Regions from separate parts of the Suilimivivens aceti genome, predicted to be linked through region 3. Evidence: predicted binding sites of a transcription regulator. Region 3 holds the regulator's gene; each other region holds the start of a gene.
The links. The regulator HrcA, encoded in region 3, represses chaperone genes, less so after heat shock. The targets are predictions, from matches to a motif close to TGTTAGCACTCNNNNNNNNNGAGTGCTAACA.
Positions count from the first base shown of each region.

Region 1: a site for HrcA is predicted at 8,149-8,179, ahead of htpG (molecular chaperone HtpG). Genes of this name have one in related genera too.
Region 2: a site for HrcA is predicted at 8,000-8,030, ahead of OCV77_RS06555 (co-chaperone GroES). Genes of this name have one in related genera too.

Region 1 covers NZ_JAOQKJ010000006.1:94,564-105,502, forward strand. Annotated here, with positions in the region: gene OCV77_RS08425 (STAS domain-containing protein) at 143-451, shown strand; gene spoIIAB (anti-sigma F factor) at 538-996, shown strand; gene sigF (RNA polymerase sporulation sigma factor SigF) at 1,003-1,719, shown strand; gene OCV77_RS08440 (exonuclease SbcCD subunit D) at 1,779-2,939, shown strand; gene OCV77_RS08445 (AAA family ATPase) at 2,936-5,560, shown strand; gene OCV77_RS08450 (NAD(P)/FAD-dependent oxidoreductase) at 5,633-7,036, shown strand; gene OCV77_RS08455 (peptidylprolyl isomerase) at 7,033-8,097, shown strand; gene htpG (molecular chaperone HtpG) at 8,282-10,339, shown strand; gene OCV77_RS08465 (peptidoglycan-binding protein) at 10,402-10,939, shown strand, end outside.
Region 2 covers NZ_JAOQKJ010000004.1:280,695-291,633, reverse strand. Annotated here, with positions in the region: gene OCV77_RS06615 (HD-GYP domain-containing protein) at 1-121, shown strand, start outside; gene OCV77_RS06610 (sensor histidine kinase) at 91-453, opposite strand; gene OCV77_RS06605 (hypothetical protein) at 488-1,108, opposite strand; gene OCV77_RS06600 (GNAT family N-acetyltransferase) at 1,381-1,983, shown strand; gene OCV77_RS06595 (amino acid-binding protein) at 2,087-2,491, opposite strand; gene OCV77_RS06590 (response regulator) at 2,636-3,340, opposite strand; gene OCV77_RS06585 (sensor histidine kinase) at 3,369-4,463, opposite strand; gene OCV77_RS06580 (hypothetical protein) at 4,640-5,302, shown strand; gene OCV77_RS06575 (hypothetical protein) at 5,305-6,003, shown strand; gene OCV77_RS06570 (GGDEF domain-containing protein) at 6,038-6,976, shown strand; gene OCV77_RS06565 (MGMT family protein) at 7,089-7,394, shown strand; gene OCV77_RS06560 (hypothetical protein) at 7,376-7,852, shown strand; gene OCV77_RS06555 (co-chaperone GroES) at 8,078-8,362, shown strand; gene groL (chaperonin GroEL) at 8,404-10,029, shown strand; gene OCV77_RS06545 (RelA/SpoT family protein) at 10,200-10,939, shown strand, end outside.
Region 3 covers NZ_JAOQKJ010000001.1:302,690-313,628, reverse strand. Annotated here, with positions in the region: gene OCV77_RS01340 (GH1 family beta-glucosidase) at 1-1,751, shown strand, start outside; gene OCV77_RS01335 (pyridoxal phosphate-dependent aminotransferase) at 1,773-2,957, shown strand; gene OCV77_RS01330 (patatin-like phospholipase family protein) at 3,008-3,868, shown strand; gene OCV77_RS01325 (undecaprenyl-diphosphate phosphatase) at 3,862-4,773, shown strand; gene OCV77_RS01320 (DUF6465 family protein) at 4,924-5,382, shown strand; gene hrcA (heat-inducible transcriptional repressor HrcA) at 5,630-6,670, shown strand; gene grpE (nucleotide exchange factor GrpE) at 6,691-7,311, shown strand; gene dnaK (molecular chaperone DnaK) at 7,383-9,269, shown strand; gene dnaJ (molecular chaperone DnaJ) at 9,363-10,532, shown strand; gene nth (endonuclease III) at 10,612-10,939, shown strand, end outside.

The DNA of each region.
Region 1 (10,939 bases), on a different contig from region 3:
CAGCAGCTCTAGGCAGAAGGATCAGGATTGCAGGAGCAATATCGTTTACAAAAGAGAACATGATAAGCATGTTCTCTTTTTTTACGTCTTTACAGCTGTAAAAGTGGAAAAGACCAGGGAAAGACAGAATAAGGAGGGAAAAATGGAAGAGGAATTCAAGGTAATTGACAATTATCTGATGGTCAGGATGCCGGCAGAGGTGGATCATCATGCATCAGAATATATCGGACGGACTGCGGACAGATATATTCTGAAGGAAGGAGTAGGAAATGTAGTGTTCGATTTTGAGAAGACCAGGTTTATGGACAGCTCCGGGATCGGGATCATCATAGGACGATATAAGAAGATCACCTGTTTTGGAGGCAGGGTTTTTGCAGTCAATGCGGATGCAAGGATCAAAAAGACACTGATGCTCTGCGGATTGCATAAGGTGATTGAGATCATGGAATAGAATCAGAAAACAAAGAAAAAGAAAGGCATAAGGGGAAAACGATGGAAACGGGAAGACGTCTGGAAAACAAACATGCAGGATCGGAAATGACGAAAAATGAAATGCAGATACAGTTCACTGCTGTGTCAGAAAATGAGGCATTTGCAAGGATCGCAGTGGCTGCTTTTGTAACACCATTAAATCCGACACTGGAGGAGATCGCAGATATCAAGACAGCGGTATCTGAGGCTGTGACGAATGCAATTATCCATGGTTATGATGGCATGACGGGAAAAGAACAGAATCAGGTATACATACACTGTCTGCTGAACAGGGATGTACTGCAGGTAGAGGTCATAGATGAAGGAAAGGGCATTGAAGATGTGGAAAAGGCCATGGAGCCCATGTATACCACCAAACCTGATATGGACAGATCCGGTATGGGCTTTGCTTTTATGGAGGCTTTTATGGATGAATTGGAAGTGATATCGGAGCCTGGACAGGGAACTACGGTGCTGATGAGCAAAAAGCTGGGGACACTGCCATTTATTGACCGTGAGGAGTGATCTGACATGGAAAATACAGTACTGATCAGGCGGGCACAGGCAGGAGAAAGAGAATCGAGAGAAGTACTGATAGAACAGAATCTCGGACTGGTACACCATATTGTAAAACGGTTTCTGAACAGAGGCTATGAAGCAGAGGATCTGTTTCAGATCGGGGTGATCGGCCTGATCAAGGCGATCGATAAATTTGACACAGGATATGAGGTGAAATTTTCCACCTATGCGGTTCCGTTGATCACCGGAGAGATCAAACGGTTTATCAGGGATGACGGGCTTGTTAAGGTGTCAAGAACATTGAAGGAAAATGGCAGCCGGGTGAAATATGCCAGGGAGAGACTGCTCAAAAGCCTCGGAAGAGAACCAACACTTGAAGAGGTAGCCCTTGAGGCGGCACTGACGACTGAAGAAGTGATCCTGGCAATGGAGGCAGGCGCCAGGGTGGAATCTATTTATCAGTCTGTATATCAGAGTGATGGAAATGAGATCTATCTGGTAGACCAGCTGGCAGATGAAAAAGGAGATGAGCAGGAAAAGCTGCTGGACCGGCTGTTGGTGAAGCAGCTCTTAAAAAGCCTGCCGGAAATGGAACGGACACTGATCACGCTCCGGTACTTCAGGGACAAGACCCAGACGGAGGTAGCGGGACTGCTCGGGATCAGTCAGGTCCAGGTGAGCAGGATGGAAAAAAAGATTTTGCTGGGATTGCGGGAGAGGATGATTTGATTTACAATAGCGGGAAGAGATGCTTCAGATAAAAGAAGAGAAAAGGAACAGGAAACAGGATGAAATTACTGCATACAGGTGATCTGCATATTGGTAAAACAGTAAATGATTTTTCCATGCTGGAGGATCAGAAGGAAATTCTTTCACAGATCCTGTTACTTGCCAAGGAAAATCAGGTAAATGGCGTGATCCTTGCGGGAGACATTTATGACAGGGCAGTACCTTCCGGAGATGCGGTTCTTGTGTTCAATGATTTTCTGACTGCCCTTGCCAGAGAGGGGATCACTGTATATATGATCAGTGGCAATCATGATTCTCCAGAACGGATAAGCTACGGAGAAGAGCTCCTGCGGGAGCAGGGGATCATGATCGCAGGGGTGTATCATAATGAGATCACTGTGATCCATACGAAGGATGCTTATGAAGACGTGGACATTTTGCTGCTGCCTTTTATCAAACCTTCAGCAGAGGCTGCAGGAACAAGTGAGGAGGCCGTGGCGAAGGCACTTGGGAAATACTGGGAGAAGGAAGCTGCAGAAAGATCTAAGCTGCCAGCCGGACAAAGCAGGCAGGATACCAAACGACGGATACTTGTGACACATTTCTTTGTGACGGATGCCGGAAAGGAACCACTGCTTTCAGACAGCGAAACGACGATCCATGTGGGCGGCATTGACAATGTGGATGCCTCTGCATTTGACGGGATGGATTATGTGGCTCTTGGTCATATCCACAGACCGCAGCAGATCGGAAACAGACAGGTATATTATGCGGGTTCCCCGCTTTCTTATTCCTTTTCAGAAGCAGGACAGAAAAAGAAGGTATTACTGGTCGAGCTTAAGGAAAAGGGAAACTGTCAGGTGACAGAGCTGCCGCTTACTCCTCCAAGGGAAATGAGAAAGCTCGAGGGCAGTATGGAGGAGCTTCTGAGGCAGGGAGAAGAGGATCAGAACAGAGAAGATTATGTGCAGGCCATTCTGACAGATCAGAAGGAGCTGGTTGATCCTATGGGAGTCTTAAGAAGCGTGTATCCCAATGTGATGCAGGTAGTCAGGAAAGAAACGGCTGGCAGTCTGCAGTATACGGGAGAAGAACTGAAGCTGAAAAGAAGGGATCCGTTGACGATTCTTGAAGATTTTTACGGATTTGTCAGAGAAGAGGCGATGACGGAAGAAAAGAAAGCGCTTCTGGTACAGATGATAAAGGAGACAGAGGAATGAAGCCGATCACACTGACCATCTGCGGGTGGGGGCCATACCGGGATGAGCAGCCACCTATTGATTTTGAGGCACTTGGGAGCAGAGGACTGTTTTTGATCACAGGTGCAACAGGAGCCGGAAAGACCACTATTTTTGACGCGGTCACATATGCACTGTACGGGGATCTGAGCGGAAAAACGAGAGAAAAGGGCAGTGTCAGAAGTGATTTTGCTGCTCCTTCTACCAAAACCTATGTAGAGCTTGTAATGGAGCATGGGGGAAAGCGGTATCGTATCCGGAGAAATCCGGAATATATGCGGCCAAGAAAACGGCAGTCAAAAAATGGTGAGCTGACGAAAGAGAAGGAAAACGCATATCTGACTATGCCTGATGGAAGCTGCATCGAAGGAAGCAGTGAGGTGACAGCCAGGATCAGGGAGCTCCTTAAGGTAGACATCAATCAGTTCAGACAGCTTTCCATGATCGCACAGGGAGAATTCACAAGACTTCTTACTGCACCATCTTCGGAAAAGTCAAAGATCTTCCGGGAAATTTTTGATACGAAGCTTTATGAGAGGCTGGAGGCAAAGCTGAAGAACAGCTCTGCAGAACTTTACAGGCAGGTAATGGAATACCGCCATCGTATGGAAGAAGAGGTTTCTGTATTTTCACCTGATGAGGAACTGAAAGCGGAAGTAGAGGCACTTGTGGCGGAGGCAGGTATCTACTCGGAACGGCTGCTTCCCTTTCTTAAGGAGAAGATAAGCGTTTTCCTCAGCGAAGAAAAGAGGCTGCATTCAGAGGAAAAGAAAGCGGAAGAAGAGATCGAAGAGCTTGCAGGTATCGTGAAGGAAGCAGAGCAGACAAAGGCGCTTATGGAACAGCTTGCAAAAGAACGGGAAAAGCAGAAGAGCCTTGCAGAAAGGGAGCCTGATTACCGGCAGATGGAAGAACGTCTGCAGAGGGCAGGAGAGGCAGCAGCTGTGCGGGAATATGAGCTGCTTTTGCAGAACCGGGAAGAGCAGAGGAAGACCTGTGAAAAGAAACTGCAGCTTTCTGAAAGGGAGCTGGAAGGCCTCTTACAGAAGCAGGAGGAACAGCGTACCCTTGTGGAACTGGCAGAGCAGATAGCAGAGGCCTTTGACATGAAGGAAAGGTGTGAAGAAGCAGAAAGGCTCCGGCAGGAAAAAGAAACGGCACTCAGGGAAAAGAAGCAGGAATTTGGTGCTTTGCAGGTCAGGTATGAGAAAGCAGAGAAAGAGGCAGAAGCGAGCATCCATGACTATGAAAATGCAGAGAGGAGATACCGGCATGGTATTGCCGGCATACTGGCACAGGATCTGAAGGAAGGAGAGCCCTGCCCGGTCTGCGGAGCCCTGTCACATCCCTGCAGACAGGAAAGAGAACAGGGTGTGCCAACGGAAGAAGAATTAAAAGAAAAGAAGCTGCTTTCAGAGAAGAAAAGGCAGGAGCTTTTGAAGATCCATGGAGAAACGAGAGCCTGCAGGGAGGCCAGGGATCTGCTGGATAGGGAGGCAGAGAAAAGCCGGAGGATGCAGCAGGAGCTGACAGAGAAAATGCAGGAGCTGCCAGCAGAGATCAGGGAATATCCTGATTTTCATGAAAGATCAGATTTCGAAAAGCAGAGGAAGGAAGCAGAGGAGATCTGTCTTCGTATTTCAGAAAAGAAAAAAACAAAAGAGGCACTTAGGCAGGAAAGACAGGTGCTTTTGGAAAAAGAAGGGCTTGCCAGGGGAAACTTCCGGGATGAGCTGCAAAAGGCTGGCTTTATAGGGAAAGAAGAATACCGGGCTGCTTTTCTTCCGGAACAGAAACGGAAGGAAGAGCAGGAAGCAGTAAGGGATTACAGACAGCGGTGCTATGCTAAGGAGCACCTGATCCATCATCTTGAGGAAGAGCTTAAGGTGCGGGAGCAGAGAAACCCGGCAGAGGAGCAGCAGAAGCTTGCAGAGATCCGGAAAAAGAAAGACAGTCTTACAGAAGCAGGCAGCTGTCTCTGGAAAAACAGGAATGAAACGGAAAAGCTGTACCATTCTTTAAAAGAAAAGAAGGAAAAGAGCACGGCTCTTTCTGAAAAGTACGGTATCATCAAGGATCTGGATGATGCCGTAAATGGAAATAATAAGAAACGTCTTGTGCTGGAGCAGTATGTACTTGCTGCTTATTTTGAGGAAATCCTGAAGGCGGCAAATCTGCGCCTTGCCATGATGAGCGGCGGCCGGTATACCCTGTATCGTACCAAAGAGGTGACTGACGGAAGGAGTAAGGACAGTCTGGATATGGAGGTGCTGGACTATTATACCGGAAGGTACAGATCCGTGAAAACACTTTCGGGCGGCGAAACCTTTAAGGTGTCCTTATCCCTTGCACTTGGAATGAGTGATGTAGTACAGGCATACAGCGGTGGAATACAGGTAGATGCACTGTTCATCGATGAGGGGTTTGGCTCCCTGGATCAGGAATCTCTAGAACAGGCATGTCAGACGCTGATGAGTCTTGCAGAGAGCGACCGGATGATCGGGATCATTTCCCATGTACCGCTTCTTTCTGAAAAAATCGAAAATCAGATCCAGGTTAAGAAAACCAGTACTGGAAGTACGTATCAACTTGTGGTATTCTAAAAGAGTATGCGGTAAAACCGCAGAGTGAGTCCGACCCGCATTGCGTGTCAGCGAAGGAGGAAGCTTAGTTAAATGGAAAAAAGAGCAGATGTCATTATTATAGGAGCAGGACCCGGAGGCATATTCTGTGCCTATGAGCTGCTTCGTCAGAAGCCGGATCTGAAGGTGATCGTCATTGAAAAAGGACGTTCCATAGAGAAAAGAGTGTGCCCGAAGAGAACAACTCTGCAGTGTGTAGGCTGCAAGCCCTGTTCTATTACAACCGGATTTGCCGGTGCCGGCGCATTCTCAGATGGAAAGCTTTCCCTTTCCCCGGATGTAGGCGGCAATCTGCCGGAAATTCTCGGCTATGAAAAGACAGCAGAGCTGATCCATGAATCAGATGAGATCTATCTGAAATTTGGAGCAGACAGAAATGTTTATGGTGTAGATAAGCAGGATGTGATCCGCGAGATCAGAAGAAGGGCTATTGGTGCAAATTTAAAGCTTGTCGAGTGCCCGATCAGGCACCTTGGAACAGAGGAAGGCTACAAGATCTATGCAAAGCTTCAGAAGCATCTGATGGATGAGGGAGCAGAGCTGATCTTTAATACTATGGTGGAAGAGATCCTGGTAGAGGATGGAAAGGCAGTTGGCGTCAGAACCGATAAGGAAGATGTTTACTACGGCAGTGAAGTGGTATCCGCAGTAGGAAGGGAAGGTGCTGACTGGTTTAAGGATAAATGCGAAGAGGTTGGGATCGAGACCACGCCTGGCACCGTAGATGTTGGTGTGCGTGTTGAGGTCAGAGATGAGGTCATGCAGTATCTGAATGATAATCTGTATGAAGCCAAGCTGATCTATCATACGCCGACTTTTGATGATAAGGTAAGAACCTTCTGTACCAATCCTTCCGGAGAAGTGGCAACAGAATATTATGAGGGCGGCCTTGCTGTTGTCAATGGGCATGCCTATAAGGCAAAGGATCATAAGACACACAATACCAATTTTGCGATCCTTGTCAGCAAGAATTTTACGAAGCCGTTCAAGACACCGATCGAATATGGCAAGCAGATCGCGCAGCTTTCCAATATGCTCTGTGGCGGCAGGATCCTGGTACAGACCTTTGGTGATTTTAAGAGAGGCAGAAGAACTACAGAAGAAAGACTCTGCAGGAATAACCTGATCCCTACCCTGAAGGATGCAGTACCCGGAGATCTTTCCCTGGTATTCCCTCACAGGATCATGGTGGATATAGAGGAGATGCTGGAAGCACTTGATAAGATCACGCCGGGTATTGCCAGTGATGAGACTCTTCTTTATGGTGTGGAAGTAAAGTTTTATTCCAACAGAGTAATCGTAAACAGTGATTTTGAAACGAGCATTAAGGGACTTCGTGCTATTGGGGACGGTGCCGGTGTGACAAGAGGACTCCAGCAGGCATCAGCTAACGGTATCAGTGTGGCAAGAAGTATCTTAAAGGGAATGAATGCATGAGAAACAGAAACAGGCGCATGGCAGCAGCACTCCTTACAGTGCTGCTCCTGCTTCTTTCAGGCTGTATGGATTCGCTGAAAGGCTCCAAAGTTGTGCTGACGACCGGATTTGAGAAAAATGAGGTGTTCCGGATCGAGGATATGTCCTGTACACTCCCGGAAGCCATGGTTTATCTGATCAATACCAAGAACCGGTATGAAAGTGTATACGGCAGGGAAATATGGAATGTCAGCCTGGATGGTGTGACACTGGAGGAAAATATTAAGGAAACTGTCCTTGCACAGCTCGCACAGCAGAAAACCATGAACCTTCTGGCAAGACAGAACGGAGTGGCTTTGAGTGAAGAGGAGGAGGCCAGGGTCATGCAGGCGGCAGAAACCTATTTCCAGTCCTTGAGCGAGGAGGAAAAGAGCGCGCTGCAGATCACAGTAAAGGATGTAGAGGAGCTGTACCGGGAATATGCACTGGCAAGAAAGGTCTACCAGTATATCATCAAGGATATCAATCCGGAGATCAGTGATGATGAAGCAAGAACCATAACAGTCCAGTATATTTATTTCAGAACCTGTATCCTTGATGGCAGCGGAAAGAAGATCGAATATTCTGCAGAAGAGAAGCGGGAGATCCTAAAAAAAGCGGAGGAGGTTCGTTCACTGCTGAAAAACGAAGAGGCAGATTTTGAGGAGCTGATCCTGAAATACAGTGACAGCGAGGAAGGAACCTGCTCCTTTGGAAAAGGTGAGAAGGATCAGGCCTTTGAGGATGCCGCCTTTAATCTGGAGACGGATGAGATCAGTGATATTGTAGAGACACCGGATGGCTATTATCTGATCAAATGTATCAGTACCTTTAACCGTACCGAGACCGATGCCAATAAGGTCAAGATCGTGGAGAAAAGGCGGGAAGAGGTATTTGGGCAGGAGTATGAGGACTTTGTTGCAGCCCTGACCCGGAATCTTAATGAAGATCTATGGCAGAGTGTGTCCCTTGCTGGGACAGAGAATATTACGACATCCGATTTCTTTGATGTCTTTAATAAATACTTTGACGGAATTTTATAAAAAGTTAATAATTGCCGGAAACCCTGATGTTTCCTGATGTTTCACATGATTTGTTAGCACTCATTAATAATGAGTGCTAATTTTGCCTTGACTTTTCGGATTGACAGAACTACACTATTTCCTAGATGTAATAAACTGAAATGGAATATAAGCATTGATACAGGAAAGAAAAGGAGTGATTACCATGGCAGAAAAGCATGGAAGCTTATCAATTAACAGTGAAAACATATTCCCGATTATAAAGAAGTGGCTGTATTCAGATCACGATATCTTTTACAGAGAACTGATCTCTAACGGCTGTGATGCGATCACGAAGCTGAAGAAGCTGGATATGATGGGAGAGTATGAGCTGCCGGAGAATTATAAGGCAAGGATTGATGTTGTAGTGGATCCGGAAGCAAAGACACTGTCCTTCACCGATAATGGTATCGGTATGACCGCAGATGAGGTAGAGGAATATATCAACCAGATCGCTTTTTCCGGAGCGACAGACTTCATCAGTAAATATAAGGACAAGACAGATAATGACCAGATCATTGGCCATTTCGGACTTGGCTTTTATTCGGCATTTATGGTAGCTGATGAGGTACACATTGATACCCTTTCCTACAAAGAGGGTGCGAAGGCTGTTCACTGGGAATGTGATGGCGGTACAGAATTTACCATGACAGAAGGTGACAAGGCAGAGGTGGGAACGAAGATCACCCTGTTTGTTAATGAAGATGTACTGGAGTTCTGCAATGAATACAAGGCAAGAGAGGTTATTAAGAAATACTGTTCCTTCATGCCTACCGAAATATACCTTTCCAAGGCAAATACCAAGGAGACAGAAACCATCAAGGCAGATGAGAAGCGCCCTGATGATGTGGTTGTAGAGGAGATCAAGCCGGAGAAGGAAGGCGATGAGGAGAAGCTTAAGATCGTAAAGAGACCTGAGCTTCTGAATGATACCAATCCTCTCTGGATGAAGAATCCCAGTGAATGTACGAAGGAAGAGTATCTGGAATTTTACAGAAAGGTATTTAAGGACTATAAGGAGCCTTTATTCTGGATCCACCTGAACATGGATTATCCTTTTAACCTGAAGGGTATCCTGTACTTCCCAAGGATCAATATGGAGTATGAGTCCATCGAAGGAACCATCAAGCTGTACAATAACCAGGTATTTATCGCTGACAATATCAAGGAGGTCATCCCTGAGTTCCTGATGCTGTTAAAGGGTGTGATCGACTGTCCTGACCTGCCGCTGAATGTATCCAGAAGCGCACTGCAGAATGACGGCTTTGTAAAGAAGATCTCCGATTATATTTCCAAGAAGGTTGCCGATAAACTGGCTGGTATGTGCAAGACCGAGAAGGAAGAGTATGACAAGTACTGGGATGATATCAGTCCTTTCATCAAGTTTGGCTGTCTGAAGGATGACAAATTCTGCGAAAAGATGACAGATTACATTCTGTTCAAGAATCTGGACGGCAAATATCTGACGCTTCCTGAATGTCTTGAGGTCAATAAGATCGACCCGGATGAGGCAGAGAATAAGGAAGAGACAGAAGAGAAGAGTACAGATGAGAGCGCAGAAGCTGCCGAAACAGAAGCTGCTGACAAGGATGCAGAGGCAGAAGAGAAGAAGGAAAAAGTCATCTATTATGTAACAGATGAGAAGCAGCAGAGCCAGTATATCAACATGTTCAAGGCTGCCAAAATGGATGCTGTGATCCTGAACCACAATATTGACCAGCCGTTTATTTCCCAGCTTGAGGCCAAGAACGAGGGCATTAAATTCAAGAGGATCGATGCAGACCTTACAGATTCCCTGAAGTCAAAGACCAGCAAGAAGGCAGAAGAAGAGCTTACAAAGGCTGCTGAGACCATTGGCAAGGTGATGAAGAAGGCTCTTAAGAAGGACAAGATCGAGATCAAGGTGGAGAAGCTGAAGAATAAGAAGATCGCTTCCATGATGACACTTTCCGAGGAGAGCCGGAGAATGCAGGACATGATGAAAATGTATGCAATGCCCGGTATGGATATGGGAGATTATGGAAAGGAAGGCGAGACACTGGTGCTGAATGCCAACCATCCGCTGGTACAGTATGTACTTGATCATACGGATGGCAGTAATGTTTCCATGATCTGCGAACAGCTATATGATCTGGCGCTGCTTCAGCAGGCACCCCTTGAGCCGGAAGCCATGAGCAAGTTTATCACAAGAAGCAATGATATCATGCTGCTTCTGACTAAATAAGAAAAGTAACAAGACAGATAACCCCTGCATAGAATAAAGAAAGACTATGCAGGGGTATTTTTATGCCTGAGGAAAGTTTACAGACAGGGAGTGCCCGGGGAAGGCTGCAGATCAATGTCACGTCTTCCCTTGGACTGATCCCGGTGAAGGATGCTGCCGTTACCATATCATATTCAGGAGAGCCAAATGCTCCGATAGAAAAGCTGAGTACGGATTCCTCCGGACAGACAGAACGGGTAGAGCTTGCAGCACCGCCGCTGGACTACAGTGTTGAACCCTCTGAGCAGAGACCATACAGTGAATATACAGTTCTTGTGGAGGCTCCCGGGTATGAGTCTGCCATGGTTTCAGGAACAGAGATCCTGCCTGACACCCTGGCACTGCAGCCGGTTTCTTTAAAGCCACTGGAAACAGCAGAAGGGGATATGGAAAGTGTGATTATTCCTGATCATACCCTCTATGGAGATTATCCGCCAAAGATTCCGGAGGCTGAGATCAAGCCGATAGAGGAAACGGGAGAGATTGTTTTAAGCAGGGTCGTGATTCCAGAATATATTGTGGTACATGATGGTGTGCCGGATGATGCCAGTGCACAGAACT
Region 2 (10,939 bases), on a different contig from region 3:
TCAGGAAATAGAGAAAAATCTTGGCAAAATGTATGATCCGATCATTGGACAGTATGTACTTGATCATTTTGACAAGGTAACAGCCTGCCTTCACAAAAACGTGGCTGTGAAGGCAGTATAGGTAGCTTCATCACTCTTTACGGTAAGCTGTCCTTTGTGGACGGTGACAATAGAGCTTGCAATGGCAAGGCCAAGGCCGTAGCCGCCGTATTTCCGGTTCCGGGAGGCTTCACTTCTGTAGAAACGTTCGAAAATATGCTTCTGGTCCTCTGCAGGGATTCCATTTCCTGTATTGCGGACCAGAAGTATTTTTTTGTCTCCATGGGAAGAGAGAGAGATACTTACTGTGCTGTGTTCGCCTGAATATTTGAAGGCATTGTCAAGAAGGATCGTGACAAGCTGTCTGATGTTTCCTTCATTACCGTTCATGGTAAGACCATCCTGAATTTCCATGGTAAACTGCTTTTCGTATTCGAAGGCCAGACTTTCAAAGGAGAGGGCGGCATTTTTTACGGTGCTGCTCAGATCCATGGGAAGCATCGGCAATAAACTGCTTCTGTTTGTCAAAGGTGGTCTGCACAGGCTTGGTGATCCATCTGGACAGGAAAAAGACCGGAATAAAGATCAGGACAATGCCAAGGAGTCCAACATAAAGGCAGATCCGCAGCAGCCGCAGAGACATGGATTTTTCCATGCCATAGTCAAGGAAGTATAGGCAGGTGCCATCTTCTGTCTCGGAAAGCAGATAGAGGTAGGAGCCAAGCCGTCCTTTTTCTTTAGACTGCTGTAATGCACTGGAGGCCATGGACAAGAGAGCAGCTTCTGTCATGTCTGGATTGCCGCCAGTAGAAAAGTCCTCGATATTTCCTTTAGAATCATAGGCAACATAGAGAACGCGCATGTTATCAAACCAGTTTCTGTCAGGAGTATCCAGAGCTTTTATGCCGTCTGCTGTATCCCGCATGGCATAGTCCTGTAGGGTGTCATAGCCACGCTGCATGGCAGAATAGCTGACAGAAATATTGAGAACTGCCAGGATCAATATAAAAATGGAAATGACACTGACCATGGTGATCAGGATAAAGCGACGCTGTAATTTTCGGACCATTTTAAGACCTCCAGACGATAACCGATTCCTCTGACGGTTTTGATCTGAACCGGTGTGTTCAGGGATGCAAACTTCTGTCTCAAAAAGGAAATATAGTCGTGATGATCACTCACGATCTGAATGTAGCCAAAAGTGCCCAGCGGATCGTGCATATTGTTGACGGGTGTCTGAGCTAGAACCAGATGACCTGGCACAGAAATCCTTGTTGACAGACAGAAAATACAGGTGCATATTGGAAAAAACGGATGAAAACGGATGGAGGAGACAATATTATGGAAGAAAAAAAGGTAAACATCCGGATAGCCTCGCCAGAGGATGCAGAGAAGCTGCTTGCCATTTATGCACCTTATGTAGAACATACTGCGATCACTTTTGAGTATGAGGTTCCTTCTCTTTTGGAATTCCGTGAAAGGATCTGCCATGTGCTGGAGAAATATCCCTATCTGGCAGCAGAAGTAGACGGTCAGATTGCAGGGTATGCCTATGTAGGTGTTTTTCATGACAGAGAGGCCTATGACTGGTGTGTGGAAACATCTATTTATGTGGATCAGAGCTGCAGGAAAATGGGGATTGGCGGGAAACTGCACCATGCACTGGAGGAGGTGCTGAAGCTGCAGGGAATACTGAATCTGAATGCCTGTATTGCCTATCCGGAGGAAGAGGATGAGTATCTGACTAAAAACAGTGTGGAATTTCACAGACATCTGGGGTATGACATGGTCGGAGAATTTCATAACTGTGGATACAAATTCGACAGATGGTATCACATGGTCTGGATGGAGAAAATGATTGGAGAGCATAGAAGCGGGCAGGATTTTCCAAAGAATTTTCCGCAGATCAGAGAAGAGGCAGAAAGCATACTTTCAAAATTATAGCAGACGGAAAGAAAAATAAAATCCCAGATGAACACCTGACAGAGAAGTCACAGATTCATCTGGGATTAATTTGCTGCGTCGTATATTTTGGTACAGCTCTACTTTAAGCAAGTATGAAGCCTTTGCCCTTCAGATATTCTTCAACCTCGAAGATCTCATTGGTATGAAGGATCAGGACAGGCTTGCCGGTATCTCTGTTAAAGCACAGATAAATGTAGTCAACATTGATATTACCCGCCTCCAGAGAAAGAAGAAGCTGGTTCAGATTACCTACTTTATCTTCCAGCTCTACGCCAATAACATCATTGGAACGACAGAGATAGCCACCCTCTTTCAGGGAGGCGAGAGCCTTTTCCGTGTCGGATACGATCAGCCGCATGATCCCGTATTCCGGTCCGTCGTTAGTAACAGAGCCAAGAATATTGATATTGGCATTCTGAAGGATCTGGGTGATATCCTGAAAGGTTCCCTTTTTATTTTCAGCAAAAATAGCAACTTGTTTTAACATGATGGTTTCCATACCTTTCTGCATGATTCCATGCAATTTATATCATAGCACATTACGATGCCAGGGTCAAAAGGTCTGAATCCACATGAGCCTGTGTATGGAGCTTTTTAGATAATCATTTTATTTACAGTATGTGGCAGAGAGTTAATCACACTCTGCCATTCTGTATCCAATGCCGATCTCAGTAAAGACATGCTCCGGGGCAGCAGGATTTTCTTCTATCTTACGACGGATATTTGCCATGTTTACCCGGAGGATCTGGTTATTATTGTCTATGTAGGGACCCCAGATCTTTTCCATGATATAGGAATAGGTAAGAACCTTACCGCTGTTCATGGCAAGGAGTCCGAGCAGCTTGAATTCAATCTGGGTCAGGTGTACCATTTCCCCGTTCAGGGTGACAAGGTGCTTTTCAAAATCGAGAGTCAGGTTTCCATGATGGTAAACCGGTGTATGGCTGGTGCTGTCAGAGCCAGACTGGCTGCTGTGACGCAGGGAGGTGCGGATCCTGGCAAGGAGCTCGACTGTGCCAAAGGGCTTGGTGATATAGTCATCAGCACCAAGGTCAAGAGCTTTGGCCTTTTCCTGCTCATGGCTTCTGGCAGAGATCACGATGATAGGAGTGGATCCCCAGTCGCGGAGCTGTTTTATCACATCCATGCCGTCAAGATCCGGGAGCCCGAGATCTAACAGGATAATATCAGGACAGAGGGAGGCGGACAGATGCAGTCCTTCCCTGCCGGTAGAAGCAGTAGTGATCTTATATCCCTGATTTTTCAGTGTAGTAGCAATAAAGGAACGGATATTCTCTTCATCTTCAATCAGAAGAATTGATGATTTCAGTGTCATTTTGAAAAATCCTTTCTCATAAAATTCTTTACTCGTTTTCTGTTCTTTCCTTGGGAAGGGTAAAGGTAAAGGTGCAGCCGTTTTCATTGTTGCATACACCGATTGTGCCGCTGTGGGCAGTTATGATCGTCTTGCAGATGGAAAGACCGATTCCCATACCACGGTAGGTATCTCCCTGATTTTCAGGGGTATAGGGTGAACCGTTAAAAATAGTGTCCAGACGTTCTGGTGGAATACCAATACCATAATCCCTGACACGAAAGGTAACAAGGGAACCGTCATCTGTGACGGTCAGTTCTATGGGCAGAGTGCTTTTTGAGTGGACAACTGCATTTTCAAGAAGATTGATGATGACCTGCTCGATCAGCATGGCATCCATGGGGATCAGCAGATATTCCTCCGGGACGCTGACATGGATATCAGCAGAGGGCAGTCGCTTTTTCAGCCTGCGGATCGCCTCCGCACAGACCTCCTCTACCGATTCCAGGGAAGTAGCGATCTTCATGGAGCGTTCATCGATCCTGGTAACGGACAGGAGGTTTTCTACCATATTAAGGAGCCAGTTGGAGTCATCATTGATGTGGCTTACTAGCTTCAGCTTTTCTTCTTCAGAAAGGGTATCATAGTTTTCTATGTAGGTGGAGCTGTTTCCGATAATGCCGGTAAGAGGTGTGCGCAGATCATGGGATACGCTTCGCAGCAGATTAGCCCGCATTTTTTCCTTTTCGGCATCCATAAGCAGCTTTTCGCGTTCCACAAGAATCCGACTCTGATCTTTGATCTGGGACGTCATGGCACTGATCGTTATGGAAATGATCAGCATGAATAAAAAGGTAACGGGATAACCGGTCAGTGTAAAGTTCAGCTCAAAATAAGGATAGGTGAACAGATAGTTTACAAAGATAACCCCGGCAAGGGATGCCAGTACACCGTAGAGATAACCATCTGTAAAGCGTGCTATCAGAACCAGAGCCGTGATGTAAACAAGGGCAATATTGGCTGGATTTTCGGGTACATGGTGAAAGAACCAGAAAGCAATACTTGTGGCCAGTGCCGTCAGTCCCAGTGTGATCAGAATATTTTTTAATAGTTTTCTGCTTTTCATCATCAGTAATTTTCCCATAGGGATATTATACTCCGATTACAGGGCACTGGCAATTTTCAGGTGTTAAGATATTGCAAAGATTACAAAGAGAAGACGAGGGAAAGCAGTCATGTTTCAGGTGACAGGGACACGCTTTCTGTGCTAATATTCAAGTAGAAAAGGCAGAAAAGAGGTACATGACGGGAGGTGGTCTTATGAGGATCCGTAATGATTATACCGGGTTTTCCGGAAAGGGTTATCAGGATAACTATCTTTATAAAAATAAGGAAGCAGCAAAGGAAAATGACAGCCAGGCAGACAGAACCAAGCCGGACGGGGCCAATACAGAAAACACAGTTTACCGGAAGAGGGAATCCACATATTCAAGGGACGGGGATACCTGTCAGATCACTCATACGGTTGAAAAGGAAACTCCCGGGGAAAATACCCACACAGGGATCCTTAAGGAGTTCTGGAATTCTCTTGGAGATGAGGGACAGACAGCGGGGACAGGAGGGCAGTCTCTCCATCTTATGGCTGCCTTCCAGAATATAAAAGCGGCATTCCAGAATTTTGTGAAAGAGCATATAACAGAGCCGGTCCGGGAATTCCCACAGAAGATCCAAAAGATACTTGGCAGGCAGAAAGAAATGCAAGACAGTCCTGCCGATGGGAAAATGGCTGGAGAGGGCGGCATGCCGGGGCATTCAGAGGATGGAAAGGAAAAGAAGGATAAGGAATGGAAGCCATGGGAGGATGAAGCTCTTGGCAGAATGCTCCATACCAGTCATCTGACGGATTCCTATACAAGAACCGGGGAGTATTGTAATCTTTCAGAAAATGTAACTTATGACAGCCGCAGGAAAAGAGGAAAGTAGGAGTGAACAGACTGAATGAGTTACTTCCGTATCTGACATTCAGCAATATCTGTCGGGTACTGACAATATTTGGCTTTATTTATTTTGTGGTCAAACGCTTTATCATGAAGCAGGCACCGGTTCCGAAGGCGGCTTTTAAGCAGGTGCCCCATGAGCTTTTGGAAAGCTGTGTGGATCAGCTTGTGAAGAAGGAAAGGGAGCCGTCTGCACCCTATACACCGCCAAAGGAGCTGATCCAAAGCCTACAGCAGGATAGAGAAGATGAAGAAGCATTGAAGGAGCTTTTGTGTGATATCTGTGAGCATCTTGGCATGGACGGCAGCTATATTAAGCTGGTGATCCAGCATACACCGGTGACAGATCGGGCAGGTGAGATCGAAACAGATCTTGCCTTTACCACGATCAGGCTGGAGATCCAGAAGACCTATCAGGTGGATACACTTGTTGCTGTACTGGCTCACGAGGCCACGCACCTGAAGCTGTATTATCGTGGGGTCAGGAGGAAGGACAGCTGGGAAAATGAGATCCTTACAGACACAGCGGCTGTTTTTTATGGTTTTTATGATGTGATGTACAGAGGTTATGAGGTGCGTCAGGGTGAGAATGCTTTTTCCTATCATAAGGTAGGATATATCAGTCAGCAGGACATAAAATTCATTGGAGAATTGCTTGATAAAATATCTCAAAAACGGTATACTTGACGAAAGGGATTAGATTTACGGGAGAGAACAGCTTATGGGATATCATTCAATACCTTATGACAGAAGGATCAGGGAGAATATCAAGAATTATTCATTTTCCCATTTATATGATATGGATACCGTCAGGGAGTATCTGCAGAGTCTTGCAGATGTGCTGGAGATCAATATCCTTCTGACGGCAAGACACGGAGAAAAGGAGATCGTGATCGGGGACAGCTTCCTGGGTTTTTATCCGGATGTTGTCAATGATCCCGGGCGGAAGATCAGGGTACAGAACCGTACGATCGGACATCTTTATATTAAAGAAATCGTGTCTGCAGAAAACAGTGGACAGATTTCTGATATGGTAGACAGTACCGTTGCTCTTCTGGAGGAGCTTGGCGAGGAGGCCTACAAACGTAGGGAGACCAGCATTTATCTTGAGGAGCTTGAGCGGCTTCTGAAGGAAAGACGCCGCCAGATCAGCCAGAATGAAACGGATGATCCGCTGACAGGTGTTTACCACAGAAATTATTTTCTCACCAGAATGGAAGCAATTGACCGGTCGGAGGCAGTACCGATCGCCGTGCTGAATGTGAACATCAATGACTGGAAATTTGTCAATGACCACTTTGGAGATGAGGAAAGTGACAGACTGATCCAGACTGTGGCGGCGATCCTGAAGAATCAGGCAGGTCCGGATTACATAATCGGAAGGATTGACGGAGATGCTTTCGGGGTACTTATCCCCATGGCAACCGAGGAAGAGGCCGAATCATATATGGAAGCAGTGCAGAGAGCCTGTGATACCTATGAGGACAGGATCCTGGCGCCTTCAGTAGCGATCGGGTATGTGATCAAGACGAATATTGAAGAAAAGCTGGAAGACAGACTTTCTGATGCAGAGTACGAAATGTTCAATAACAAATTTGAAGTGAAGAATGCGAAGGGATATCAGGAACGCCTCAGAAAAGGGCTGAAGCAGGCTAAGTAAAGCAGATATCAGATAAGCATTTCTGAAAGGATATGGGATACGGTATGGCAGGGGCCATACCGTTTTTCTGTTGTTATACATACAGGAAAACAGAAGCGGATAGGAGAGGAATATGACAACTTTAAATGAAGATCTGATCTATGAGATTCTTTCTGCAGTAGAGGAAATTCCGGCAGGAAAGGTAGCATCCTACGGACAGATCGCCCAGCTGATCGGTAAGGACCGGAACGCAAGACTGGTGGGAAAGGTGTTGAGCATTTCTGATTATTATGGAGAGTATCCCTGCCACCGGGTGGTGAACCATGCGGGCAGGCTGGCACCTCATTTTACAGCGCAGAGGGAACGGCTTCTGGAGGAAGGAGTTACCTTTAAGGACAGGAATCATGTGGATATGAAGGAATGTCAGTGGGACTGCTGAGCGGCAGAGATGCGCAGACGGTTCTGCTGTGCAGAAAGCTTGGGTGGACAGGACAGGCAGAAAGGATCATCAGAATGGAACAGAGAATTTTGCAGTACCGTAAGTTTATGGACGAGGAACTTCTGAGGCTCTCGAAGGAGCAGAATGTTACAGAGGAGGAGATCAGCCGGATAAAGAAGGAACATCTGGTGCAGATTTCCCTTTTTCAGCATGAAAGGCTGGTACATCTGATCGTGACAGTTACGTTTGCCCTGCTGGAAATGCTGGCAATTTTGCTGACTGTGGTTTCCAGGGAGCTTTTTCCGATCCTGCTTTCGGGAGCCCTGCTGATCCTGCTCATTCCCTACGTCAGGCATTATTATATTCTGGAGAATGAGGTACAGAAAATGTACGGACAGTATGATGCACTTTGCAGCTTAAGCATGGGGAATACAGCATTCAGACAGAGGAAATTATAAACTATTTATTAAATCATTTCTGTGACACGAAAATAAGAAAATGAAAGAAAAAAAGAGAAAAAACGAGATAATAAGAGAAAAGACGTTAAAAACGAACTGTAATACTGTTTGCAAACAGAGACATATAAAATTAATATAGGTTTTAGTGATTAGCACTCAGATTAAATGAGTGCTAACAGAACAAAGAAAGTGATTAAGTTAACATAATTTAAGGAGGCAGTTCATATGAAATTAGTACCTTTAGGAGACAGAGTTGTTTTAAAGCAGTTAGTGGCAGAAGAAACTACCAAATCCGGTATCGTTTTACCCGGACAGAGCAAGGAGAAGCCCCAGCAGGCTGAGGTTATTGCCGTAGGTCCTGGCGGAGTAGTTGAAGGCAAGGAAGTTAAGATGGAAGTTAAGGTTGGAGATCAGGTTATCTATTCCAAATATGCAGGAACAGAAGTAAAGCTTGATGAGGATGAATATATCATCGTAAAGCAAAATGATATTCTTGCAGTGATCCAGTAATCTTATTGAAAAAAGAAAAAGTTAAAGGAGGCCGATATATTATGGCAAAGGAAATCAAATATGGTGCAGAAGCACGTGCCGCTCTGGAAGCAGGCGTAAATCAGTTAGCAGATACAGTAAGAGTAACCCTTGGACCGAAAGGAAGAAACGTTGTTCTTGACAAGTCCTTTGGTGCTCCGTTAATTACCAATGATGGTGTTACCATTGCAAAGGAAATCGAGCTGGAAGATGCATTCGAGAACATGGGTGCACAGCTTGTTAAGGAAGTAGCAACCAAGACCAATGACGTAGCAGGTGATGGTACTACAACAGCAACTGTTCTGGCACAGGCTATGGTAAACGCCGGAATGAAGAACCTGGCAGCAGGCGCTAACCCGATCATCTTAAGAAAAGGTATGAAGAAGGCCACTGAGACTGCTGTAGAGGCAATCAGGAAGATGAGCTCCAAGGTAAACGGAAAAGAGCATATCGCAAGAGTAGCAGCTATTTCTGCTGGTGATGAGACAGTAGGACAGCTCGTAGCAGATGCTATGGAAAAGGTTTCCGGAGATGGTGTTATCACAATCGAGGAAAGCAAGACCATGCAGACAGAGCTCGACCTTGTAGAAGGTATGCAGTTCGACAGAGGATATATTTCCGCATATATGGCAACAGATATGGATAAGATGGAAGCAGTTCTTGACAATCCTTACATCCTGATCACAGATAAGAAGATTTCCAATATTCAGGAGATCCTTCCTTTACTGGAGCAGATCGTTCAGTCAGGTGCAAAGCTGCTGATCATTGCTGAGGACGTAGAGGGTGAAGCATTGACAACTCTGATCGTCAACAAGCTGCGTGGTACTTTCAATGTAGTAGCTGTCAAGGCTCCCGGATATGGCGATAGAAGAAAGGCTATGCTGGAGGATATCGCAATCCTTACAGGTGGTCAGGTAATCAGCTCAGAGCTTGGTCTTGAACTGAAGGATACTACGATGGATCAGCTTGGCCGTGCAAAATCTGTTAAGGTTCAGAAAGAGAATACTGTTATCGTTGACGGTGAAGGCGATAAGGAAGCAATTGCAGCAAGAATCAATCAGATCAAGGGTCAGATCGAAGAGACCACATCTGATTTCGACAGAGAGAAATTACAGGAAAGACTTGCCAAGCTGGCAGGCGGCGTAGCTGTTATCCGTGTAGGTGCTGCTACTGAAACAGAAATGAAGGAAGCTAAGCTTCGTCTTGAGGATGCACTGGCAGCAACAAGAGCAGCTGTAGAAGAAGGTATCATCTGTGGTGGTGGTTCTGCTTATATCCACGCATCCAAGGAAGTTGCAAAACTGGCTGATACATTGGAAGGTGATGAGAAGACAGGTGCACAGATCGTTCTGAAGGCACTGGAAGCTCCTCTGTTCCACATCGCAGCAAATGCCGGTCTGGAAGGAAGCGTTATCATCAACAAGGTAAGAGAGTCCGAGGTTGGTGTTGGATTTGATGCTCTGAAGGAAGAGTATGTAGATATGGTAAGTGCTGGTATTCTTGATCCTGCCAAGGTTACAAGAAGCGCACTGCAGAATGCAAACAGCGTAGCATCTACCTTACTGACAACAGAATCAGTTGTTGCGAACATTAAGGAAGAAACTCCTGCAATGCCTGCAGGCGGAGCCGGAATGGGCGGAATGATGTAACAAGTGCGTCAGCACGGATTTGCGAGTTTACAAAGAGCGGATTGTCCAAATGGATGATCCGCTTTTTTACGTTCCTCCTGTCTATCGGGCAATTGACGTCAGAATAGAAAAAATATATAATAATTAAGAATATGCTAAAAGGGAACACAGAGCGACAGAGGTGTGCGTGTATGTCAGAGAAAAAGGAACTTGTGCTGGATGACGGCAGAATAGAGTCCATACAATATCAAAGCCCGGAGCAGCTTTATGAGGATCTGATCCTCCGTGTAAAAAAATATCACCCTTCGGATGATATTTCACTGATCGAAAAGGCGTATAAGGTAGCTTCCGAGGCACATAAGGATCAGCTCAGAAAGTCCGGTGAGCCTTATATCATTCATCCCCTGTATGTGGCAATCATACTGGCGGATCTCGAGATGGACAAGGAAACCATTGCGGCCGGTCTTTTACATGATGTGGTAGAAGACACTGTTATGACAGAGGATGAGATCCGGGAGCAGTTCGGAGATGAGGTGGCACTTCTTGTAGATGGTGTGACCAAGCTGCAGAAGCTGCAGTTCATGCGGGACGGAGACAAACCGGATCGTCTGGAGATGCAGGCAGAGAACCTCCGGAAGATGTTTCTTGCCATGGCCAAGGATATCCGTGTGATCCTGATCAAGCTGGCAGACCGTCTTCACAATATGCGGACACTTCAGTATCAGAAGCCGGAGAGCCAGCAGAGGATTGCCAGAGAAACGCTGGAAATTTATGCACCCATTGCACAGAGACTCGGTATTTCCAAAATAAAGGTAGAGCTGGATGACCTTTCTCTGAAATATCTGGAGCCGGAGGCATATTATGACCTGGTAGACAAGATCGCAGTCAGAAAGAGTGTCCGGGAGAAATATATCCAAAGCATTGTTGACGA
Region 3 (10,939 bases):
TATTTAAGATCGCCCACAATGCACTCCGTGCCCATGGCCAGGCAGTTATCAATCTCCGGAAATATGCCAGCAGACCGATCAAGGTAGGCTATGCGCCGACCTGTGGCATGGCATATCCTGCTACCGATTCCCCGGAGGATATCGAGGCTGCAAGAAAGACGCTGTTTGGCTTCCACCAGCCCATGGACAACTGGACCTGGAATGTGGCATGGTTCAATGATCCGGTATTTCTTGGAAAATATCCGGAAGAGGGACTTAAGAAATTTGCTGAGTATCTGCCGGAAATTACAGATGAGGATATGAAACTTATTTCCCAGCCCCTTGATTTTATGGGACAAAACATTTATAACGGATATATGATGAGACAGGGCGAGGACGGAGAGCCGGAGTATGTGGACAGGGAAGCAGGTGCTGCCAAGACAGCAGCAGGCTGGCCGGTTACACCGGAGTGCTTCTACTATGGCGTGAAGTTCCTGTATGAGCGGTATCATTTACCTCTTTACATTACAGAGAACGGCATGTCCTGTCATGATGATGTGTCACTGGATGGCCGTGTACATGATCCCAACAGACAGAATTTTCTGGATCTGTATATTTCTGCACTGCAGAGAGCAAATGATGACGGTGCTGATGTGCGGGGCTATTTCCTGTGGACCTTCCTTGATAATTTTGAATGGGACAAGGGATATACCGAGCGTTTTGGTATTGTATATGTAGATTTTAAGACACAGAAAAGGATTGTGAAGGATTCTGCATTCTGGTATCAGAAAATCATAGAATCCAATGGAAGGGAGTTAACTGTGAACAAGAAGACAAGGCCGATTTTGTTTTTGAATCCTGTGTTTAAGGAAATGATCTGGGGCGGCAATCAGCTTGCCGAGAAGTTTGGCTATGAGATCCCCAGTGACAAGACAGGTGAGTGCTGGGCAGTCAGCGCACATCCAAACGGAGACTGCACCGTAAGAGAAGGGGAATATGCAGGCAGAAAGCTTTCCGAGCTGTTCAAAGAGGAGCCGGAGCTGTTTGGAAACCTTCCTCTTGACCGGTTCCCTCTGCTGATCAAGATCATTGATGCTAAGGCAGATTTAAGTATCCAGGTACATCCTGATGATGCCTATGCCAAGGTACATGAGAACGGATCTCTTGGAAAGACAGAGTGCTGGTATATTCTGGACTGCCCTGAGGATGCGACACTGGTGGTTGGCCACAATGCAGGCAGCAGAGAAGAGCTGAAGGAAATGATCGATCAGAAGAGATGGTCAGAGCTGATCCGTGAAGTACCGGTGAAGAAGGGGGACTTTATTCAGATCAATCCCGGAACTGTCCACGCGATCAAGGGCGGCCTGATGATTCTGGAAACTCAGCAGAACAGCGATATTACCTATCGTGTGTATGACTATGACAGACTTTCCAATGGAAAGCCCCGTGAGCTTCACGTACAGCAGAGTATCGATGTGATCACTGTACCGGCACCTTCTGCAGAGGACAGTGTAAGTCATGCAGCAGATCTGCCGGCAAACACTATGAATGAGCTGATCGCCTGTGATTATTACAAGGTATACAAATTAACCGTAACAGAGCCGGTTTCCTTTGAGCAGGAGCATCCTTTCCTGATCATGAGCGTGATAGAGGGAGAAGGTCTTGTTAATGGACAGATGATCAGAAAGGGAGATCACTTTATCCTTCCTTCAGGCTTTGGCAAGGTGGAACTGCAGGGAGATATGACACTGATCGCATCTTCTGTAAAATAAAGAAAGCAGGAAAGACTAACTATGATCAATGAACAGTACAAAAACATGCTTGGAGGAAGATCTGTAATCAGGGAGTTTTCCGAATTCGCCGCAGCGAGAGGAAAAGAGATCGGATATGAAAATGTATTCGATTATAGTCTGGGAAATCCGTCTGTACCGGTGCCGGACGATTATACAAAAGAGATGGAAGAGCTCCTTAAGACAAAGACTTCCATGGAGCTGCACGGCTACAGTCCAAGTCTTGGACTTCCCGTATTCAAGGAAAGCGTGGCTGCGTCCCTGAACCGGAGATTTGGCATGAACTATACACCGGAATATATTTTCCCAACATCCGGTGCTGCAGGCGCTCTGGCACATGCCCTGCGCTGTGTGACAAAGCCGGGGGATGAGGTACTGACCTTTGCACCCTATTTCCCGGAATATGGTCCCTATGTCAATCTGACAGGAGCTGTTTTAAAGGTGGTTCCTGCTGATACGGAGAGCTTCCAGATCAATTTTGAGAAGCTTACTGAAATGCTGAACGAAAATACGGCAGCAGTGCTCATCAATACCCCGAACAATCCGTCCGGAGCTGTTTACAGCGCAGAAACACTGGAAAAGCTGGCAAAGCTTCTGACGGAAAAGCAGCAGGAATATGGACACGAGATCTTTATCATTTCCGATGAACCTTACAGGGAGATCGTTTTTGACGGGGCAGAGCTTCCTTATGTTTCAAGGTTTTATGCAAATACTCTGTCCTGCTATTCCTATTCCAAGTCCCTGTCCCTTCCCGGTGAGCGTATCGGATATGTGGCAGTGAATCCGGCATGCAAAGACGCAGAGCTTCTGGTACCCATGATGGGACAGATCTCAAGAGGGATCGGACATAACTGCCCGTCCTCCAGTATCCAGCTTGCGGTAGCAAAGGTAGTAGATGAAACAGCGGATATGAAGGTATATGAGACCAATATGAAGCTGCTTTATCAGGCACTGACAGATCTTGGCTTTTCCTGTGTCAGACCGGGAGGCACCTTCTACATTTTCCCAAAGGCACTGGAAGAGGATGCAGTAGCATTCTGTAAGAAAGCGCTGCAGTATGACCTGATTCTGGTTCCCTCTGACAGCTTTGGGGTTAAAGGATATTTCCGTATGGCGTACTGTATTGATACGGAGAAGGTGGAAAGATCCCTGGAAGCCCTCCGCAGATTCGTGAAAGAGAATTATTAGGTGCGGATAGCTTTAAAGACTGCCACGGGCAGCAGAAAAGGAGTGAGTGTATGTACCAGGCAGGACTTGTTTTGGAAGGCGGTGGTATGAAGGGTGTGTATTCATCCGGCGTACTGGACTTTTTCCTGGATAAAGGGCTGGAATTTTCTTCCTGCTACGGCGTGTCTGCAGGAGCCTGTTCCCTGTGCAGCTTTCTGTCAAAGCAGCGGGGCAGGGCTTATCATGTGAATGTGGATTATCTGGATGATAAGAATTACTGCAGTGTATACAGTCTGCTGAAAACGGGGGATCTGTTCGGGGCAGAGATGTGCTATCACAGGATTCCGGATGAACTGAATCTGTACGATTATGATACTTTTAACCGGTATCCGGGCACCTTTTACAGTGTAGTTACGAACATAGAAACAGGACTTGCCGAATATATTCCTATTAAAGATATGAAGAAGGATATTGAAGTGGTCAGGGCATCGGCCTCACTGCCTCTTGTAGCCAATATCATCAGCTGGAACGGCAGAAAATATCTGGATGGCGGAATTTCTGATGCTATCCCGATCCGGAGATCCATAGAGGATGGCAATCAGAAAAATGTGGTGATCCTGACAAAGGAAGCAGGGTACCGCAGAAAGCCGACCAAGGTGGCAGGACTGGTTAAAATGAAGTACCGGAAATATCCAAAGCTTTATGAACTCATGAAAAACAGATATCTTACCTACAACGCCACACTGGATTATCTGGAGGAACAGGAAAAGGAAGGCAGGGCCTTTGTTTTAAGACCACAGCTTCCAAGTGGTGTGGGAAGGATTGAGAAGGACAGAGGAAAACTGCAGAAGCTGTATGAGACCGGCTATGCAGATGCAGAAAAAAATTATGACAGACTGATGGAATATCTGAAGGGAGAAACAAAATGTTAGAGATCATAAAGGCAATCGTCTACGGAATCGTGGAAGGCATCACGGAATGGCTGCCGATCAGCAGTACCGGACACCTGATCCTGGTAGAAAGGCTGATCCCGTTTCAGGAGACCAGTGATGGATTTTTCCAGATGTTTGATGTGGTCATCCAGCTTGGAGCCATTCTGGCAGTTGTGGTTCTGTTCTGGAATAAGATCTGGCCTTTCTACAGCAAAAAGAATCTCCGCTCCAGAAAGGGTGGCATCGTGAAGAGCGCCAAGGATCCGGCAGTGGGAAATGTGGCGCTGAGCATGGATGCCTTCTGGATGTGGGTCAAGATCGTAGTGGCCTGTATCCCGGCAGTGATCTACGGACTTCTTTTTGATGATATGGTCAGTGCTGCTTTTGAAAAGGAGATCGGAGAAAGCGGTGTGACTGTACAGGTGATCGTGGTCGCTGTGATGCTGGTCCTTGTAGGTATTCTGTTTATCGTGATCGAGAACTGGAATAAGAACCGGACACCGGTGACAACAAAGCTAACCCAGCTAACCTACAGGGATGCACTGATCATTGGTCTGTGTCAGCTTGTGGCAGCAGCGCTTCCAGGCACATCCAGATCCGGAGCTACTATCCTTGGTGCGATCATGATCGGTATTTCCAGAACGGTAGCGGCAGAGTTTACCTTTTTCCTGGCGATCCCGGTCATGTTTGGTGCAAGCCTTCTGAAGGTAGTAAAATTTGGCTTTGACTTCAGTGGTATGGAAATGGCATGCCTGCTCACCGGCACGGTGGTATCGTTTATTGTCTCTGTGTTTGTACTGCGGTTTCTGATGGGCTATATCAAGAAGCATGACTTTAAGGTTTTTGGCTGGTATCGTATTGCTTTAGGCATCCTGGTACTTCTGTATTTTGGCTTATCTGCCTGAAAGTTGACAGGATTTCAATTATGGAGTACACTTTCATCATGATATAGATACTAATTCATGCAGGTGAGAACCCTTACGTGTGTCAGCGTATCTGCTTTCACCGGCTGATTGACATGAGAGATCTGCTCTTGTGTGAAAGGAGTCATTGTTATGGAAGAAGTTAAGAAGACAACAGCAAAGGTAGTCGCCAAGGCAGCACCAGCAGTCAAGGCAGCAGAAGAGAAGAAGCCTGAGGTCAAGGCAGCAGCACCTGTTAAGGAAGCTGAAGCAAAGAAGGCAGCGCCGGCAGCCAAGGCAGAAAAGAAAGCGCCTGCCAAGAAGGCACCTGCTAAGAAAGCTGAAGTAAAGAAGGCAGCAGCACCTGCAGCTAAGGAAGAGAAGAAAGCACCTGTTAAGAAGGCGGCTAAAGTAGAAGAAACCGTAAACTTCCAGTTCAGCGGCAAGTCCTATACACCGGATGATCTGATGAAGATCTTCAGGGATGTATGGAAATATGACATGAATGGAAGAGAAGAAGATATCAGGAATGTAGAGCTTTATGTAAAGCCTGAAGAGAATACTACATACTTCGTTGTAAACGGCAGTATTACAGGAAGCTTCTTTATCTAAAGTAAGATATCGTACAGCGAAAGAAGATCCGGCGACTGATCTTAAAGGTCGGAATATATGAGAAAAATTAGAAATCCTGCAGGATTTTCCTGCAGGGTTTTTCTTTATAATCTTTAGAATTTTTTAATAAATATTTTCGTTATAGCTGTTGACAATACCCATAGTAAGTGATAGTTTATGTTATGTAGATATTAGCACTCTAATGAGTTGAGTGCTAACAACCATAAAAGAAAGAGTTGGAAAGGGGATGACGGATATGCAGCTGGATGACAGAAAGATTAAGATCATGCAGGCTATTATCCGTAATTACCTGGAAACCGGGGAACCGGTGGGAAGCAGGACCATTTCCAAATATACAGATCTGAATCTTAGTTCGGCAACGATACGGAACGAGATGGCTGATCTGGAAGAGATGGGCTATATTTTGCAGCCCCATACCTCCGCAGGAAGAATTCCTTCTGACAAGGGATACCGCTTATATGTGGATACTATGATGGAGAAGAAGGATAAGGAACTGGAAGAACTGAAGGAGCTCATTCTGGAGAAGGAAGATAAGATGGATAATCTGCTGAAGCAGGTAGCAAAGCTTCTGGCGGTGAATACCAACTATGCCTCCATGATCTCGGCACCGGCAGTTCATAAGAACAAGATCAAATTCCTGCAGCTTTCCAGAGTAGATAAGAATCAGCTGCTTGCTGTGATCGTTATGGAAGGGAATATGATCAAGAACAATATCCTTCCCGTAGCAGAGGAGCTGGATGATGAAACACTTCTGAAGCTGAACATCCTGCTGAATACACATTTAAGCGGGCTGGCACCGGAGGAGATCAATCTTCCTATGATCACAAGGATGAAGCAGCAGGCAGGCATACACAGTACCATCGTTGGAGACGTGGTAGATGCGCTTGCAGAAGGGATTAAAGAGGAAGAGGATCTTGAGATCTATACAAGCGGAGCCAATAATATTTTCAGGTATCCTGAATTGGCAGACCAGCAGAAGGCGAGTGAGCTGATCAATACCTTCGAAGAGAAGGATAAGCTGACGGAGCTTGTACAGGACAGCCTTTCTGATAATAATGAAACAGGCATTCAGGTTTATATCGGAAACGAGACTCAGATCCAGTCCATGCAGGACTGCAGTGTGGTAACTGCCACCTATGAACTGGGAGAAGGCATGAGAGGTACGATAGGAATTATCGGACCAAAGCGTATGGACTACGATAAGGTAATTGGAACTCTGAAGACCATTACGCATCAGCTTGATGAGCTTTACAATAAAAAGACATAGCAAGGAGAGGAATGAAGCAGATGGCAGATGAAAAGGATATTAAGAAAGAAATTGAAATAGAAACACCGGAAGAGGAACCGGAGACACCCGCAGAGGAAGCAGAAGTGGAAGAAGCTTCTGAAGAGACAGAAAAAGTGCAGGAAGAGGAAGCCAAAGAAGATAAGAAGGCTTTCAAGAAGAAACAGAAGGCAGACAAGAAGCAGGATGCCATGAAGGAGAAGATCGAAGAGCTGGAGGATAAGGTCAGACGCCAGATGGCTGAATTTGATAACTTCCGTAAGCGTACCGACAAGGAAAAGACAGCAATGTTTGAAACCGGTGCGAAAAGTGTGATCGAGAAGATCCTTCCCGTGGTAGATAACTTCGAAAGAGGTCTGGCCACGATCCCGGAAGAGGAGAAGGGTACTCCTTTTGCAGAAGGTATGGAGATGATCTACAGACAGCTCATGACAGAGCTTGACAAGATGGAGGTAAAGGTCATACCGGCAGTGGGAGAGGAATTTGACCCGGCGCTGCACAATGCAGTGATGCAGGTAGAAAGCGATGAGTATGAGTCCGGTGTGATTGCTCAGGAGCTTTTAAAGGGCTATACTTACAGAGATGCTGTAGTAAGGCACAGTATGGTAGCAGTAGTTGTTTAATAAAGGAATCACAGTTATTTTTCAATGTAACAGAACAATAAAAGAGATTAAACTTTCAGGAGGAGAGAATTATGAGTAAGATCATTGGTATTGACTTAGGTACAACAAACAGCTGCGTAGCAGTTATGGAAGGTGGTAAGCCCACCGTTATCGCCAACGCAGAAGGCGCAAGAACAACTCCCTCTGTCGTAGCATTCACAAAGACAGGAGAGAGACTGATCGGTGAGCCTGCAAAGCGTCAGGCAGTTACTAATGCAGAGAACACCATTTCTTCTATTAAGAGAGATATGGGTACTGACAGAGGACGTACAATTAATGGTAAGAAGTATTCTCCTCAGCAGATTTCAGCTATGATCCTTCAGAAGCTGAAAGCAGATGCTGAGAGCTACCTTGGTGAGAAGGTAACAGAGGCAGTTATCACTGTTCCCGCGTACTTCAATGACGCACAGCGTCAGGCAACCAAGGATGCAGGTAAGATCGCTGGCCTTGATGTAAAGCGTATCATCAACGAGCCTACAGCAGCAGCACTGGCTTATGGACTTGATAATGAAAAAGAGCAGAAGATCATGGTTTATGACCTTGGTGGTGGTACCTTCGATGTTTCCATCATTGAGATCGGTGACGGTGTCATCGAAGTTCTTGCTACAAACGGTGATACACACCTTGGCGGTGATGACTTTGATAACAGACTGACACAGTGGATGATCGATGAGTTCAAGAAAGCAGAGGGTGTGGATCTGTCAAATGACAAGATGGCACTTCAGAGATTAAAGGAAGCTGCAGAGAAGGCAAAGAAGGAGCTGTCTTCCGCAACAACAACCAATATCAACCTGCCTTTCATCACAGCAACTGCTGAAGGACCGAAGCACTTTGATATGAACCTTACAAGAGCTAAGTTTGATGAACTGACACATGAGCTTGTAGAGAGAACAGCAATCCCTGTTCAGAACGCTATGAAGGATGCTGGAATTACCAATGCAGATTTAGGTCAGGTATTACTGGTAGGCGGTTCCACACGTATTCCTGCTGTACAGGATAAGGTAAGACAGTTAACAGGCAAAGAACCCAGCAAGAGCCTGAACCCTGATGAGTGTGTAGCACTTGGTGCTTCTATCCAGGGCGGTAAGCTGGCAGGCGATGCCGGTGCAGGTGAGATCCTGCTTCTGGATGTAACACCCCTTTCTCTTTCCATTGAGACCATGGGTGGTATCGCAACAAGGCTGATTGAGAGAAATACAACAATTCCTACCAAGAAGAGCCAGATCTTCTCTACCGCAGCAGATAACCAGACAGCCGTTGATATCAACGTTGTACAGGGTGAAAGACAGTTTGCAAGAGATAACAAGTCTCTTGGACAGTTCAGACTGGATGGTATCCCTCCGGCAATGAGAGGTGTTCCGCAGATCGAGGTTACCTTTGATATCGATGCAAACGGTATTGTAAATGTATCTGCAAAGGATCTTGGTACAGGTAAGGAACAGCACATTACCATTACAGCAGGCTCCAACATGTCAGATGCTGAAATTGATAAGGCTGTTAAGGAAGCCGCTGAGTTTGAAGCACAGGATAAGAAGAGAAAGGAAGCCATTGATACACGTAACGAGGCAGATTCCTTCGTATTCCAGACAGAAAAGGCTCTCAGCGAGGTGGGAGACAAGATCGATGCTTCTGAGAAGGCTTCTGTTGAGGCAGATCTTAAAGCGGTCAAGGATATCCTCGAGAGAACCAAGGATCAGGAAATGAGTGACAATGACATTGATGAGCTGAAGGCAGCCAAGGAAAAGCTGACAACCAGTGCACAGCAGCTGTTCACAAAGATGTATGAGAACATGCAGCAGGCACAGGGCGGTCAGGCAGGACCTGATATGAGTGGCATGGGCGGCCAGGGTGCAGCTGATGCCGGGGCAGGTGCAGGACCTGCAGATGATGTAGTTGACGGTGACTACAGAGAGGTGTAAGATAGATTAGATTCTATCTGAAATGATCAGAAATGAATGGCGGGGTATATAGTAATATATACCTCGCTATAGAAGTGTTTGAGGATTGATTAGATGGCAGAACAGAAAAGGGATTATTACGAAGTCCTTGGTGTAGATAAGAATGCTGATGATGCAGCATTAAAAAAAGCATACAGAGTACTTGCTAAGAAATATCATCCAGATATGAACCCGGGTGATGCAGAAGCGGAGAAGAAATTTAAAGAGGCGTCCGAAGCCTATGCAGTGCTGAGTGATCCTGAAAAGAGAAGACAATACGATCAGTTTGGTCATGCAGCCTTTGATGGAGGAGCCGGTGGCGGTGGCTTTGGCGGCTTTGATTTTAATTCTGCAGATTTTGGTGATATTTTCGGTGACATCTTTGGGGATTTCTTTGGAGGACGCAGAAGCGCCAGAGGAAATAATGGTCCCATGAAGGGTGCCAATATCCGTACCAGTGTGCGGATCACCTTTGAAGAAGCTGTTTTTGGCGTGGATAAGGAAATAGAATTGACACTGAAGGATGAGTGCAAGACATGCCATGGCAGCGGAGCCAAGGCGGGAACCACACCGGAAACCTGTCAGAAGTGTGGTGGCAAGGGACAGGTGGTCTTTACCCAGCAGTCCTTCTTTGGAACAGTCAGAAATGTCCAGACCTGCCCGGATTGTAATGGAACCGGTAAGGTGATCAAGGAGAAATGTCCGGATTGTCACGGGAGTGGATATATTGCCAGCAGAAAGAAGATCCAGGTTTCCATTCCTGCAGGTATTGATAACGGACAGAGCGTCCGGATCAGGGAGAAGGGTGAACCGGGTACTAACGGCGGACCAAGAGGTGATCTGCTGGTAGAAGTGATTGTAGGACGTCATCCCATTTTCCAGAGACAGGATTATGATATTTATTCCAATGTTCCTGTATCTTATGCGGTCGCAGCACTTGGCGGTGAGGTAGTCGTAGATACTGTGGATGGTAAAGTGATTTACGAAGTGAAGCCCGGAACCCAGACAGATACCAGAGTCCGTCTGAAGGGAAAGGGGGTTCCGACTCTCCGGAACAAAGAGGTCAGGGGAGATCATTATGTAACACTGGTGGTCCAGACACCGGAGAAGCTGTCCCATGAGGCGAAGGAGCTCCTGAGGCAGTTTGATGCACTGACAGGCGACAGCCTGAATGCTGCGCAGAAGGCACAGACAGACAAGACAGCAGATTCTAAGGATACCAAGAAGAAAAAGTTCTGGAAATAGATAAATTTGTGAAAATAAAAAGCGTATTGGAGTACCAATACGCTTTTTCGCACTAAATGTAAGAAAGAGGAAATACAAAATGGCACGGACAAGTGAAAAGGTACAGAAGATTTTGGACAGACTGGATGAGGAATATGGAACGGATTATAAATGTTATCTGAACCATGAAAATGCATGGCAGCTTCTGATCGCAACCATGCTGAGTGCTCAGTGTACAGATGCGAGAGTAAATATCGTGACAGAGGATCTGTTTAAAAAGTACCCGTCCGTGGATGCCTTTGCGAATGCAGATCTGAAAGAGCTGGAAAGGGATATTCATTCCACGGGCTTTTACCATAATAAGGCGAAGAATATCATTGCCTGCTGTCAGGCGCTGTCGGAGAAATATGGCGGTGAGGTGCCTCAGG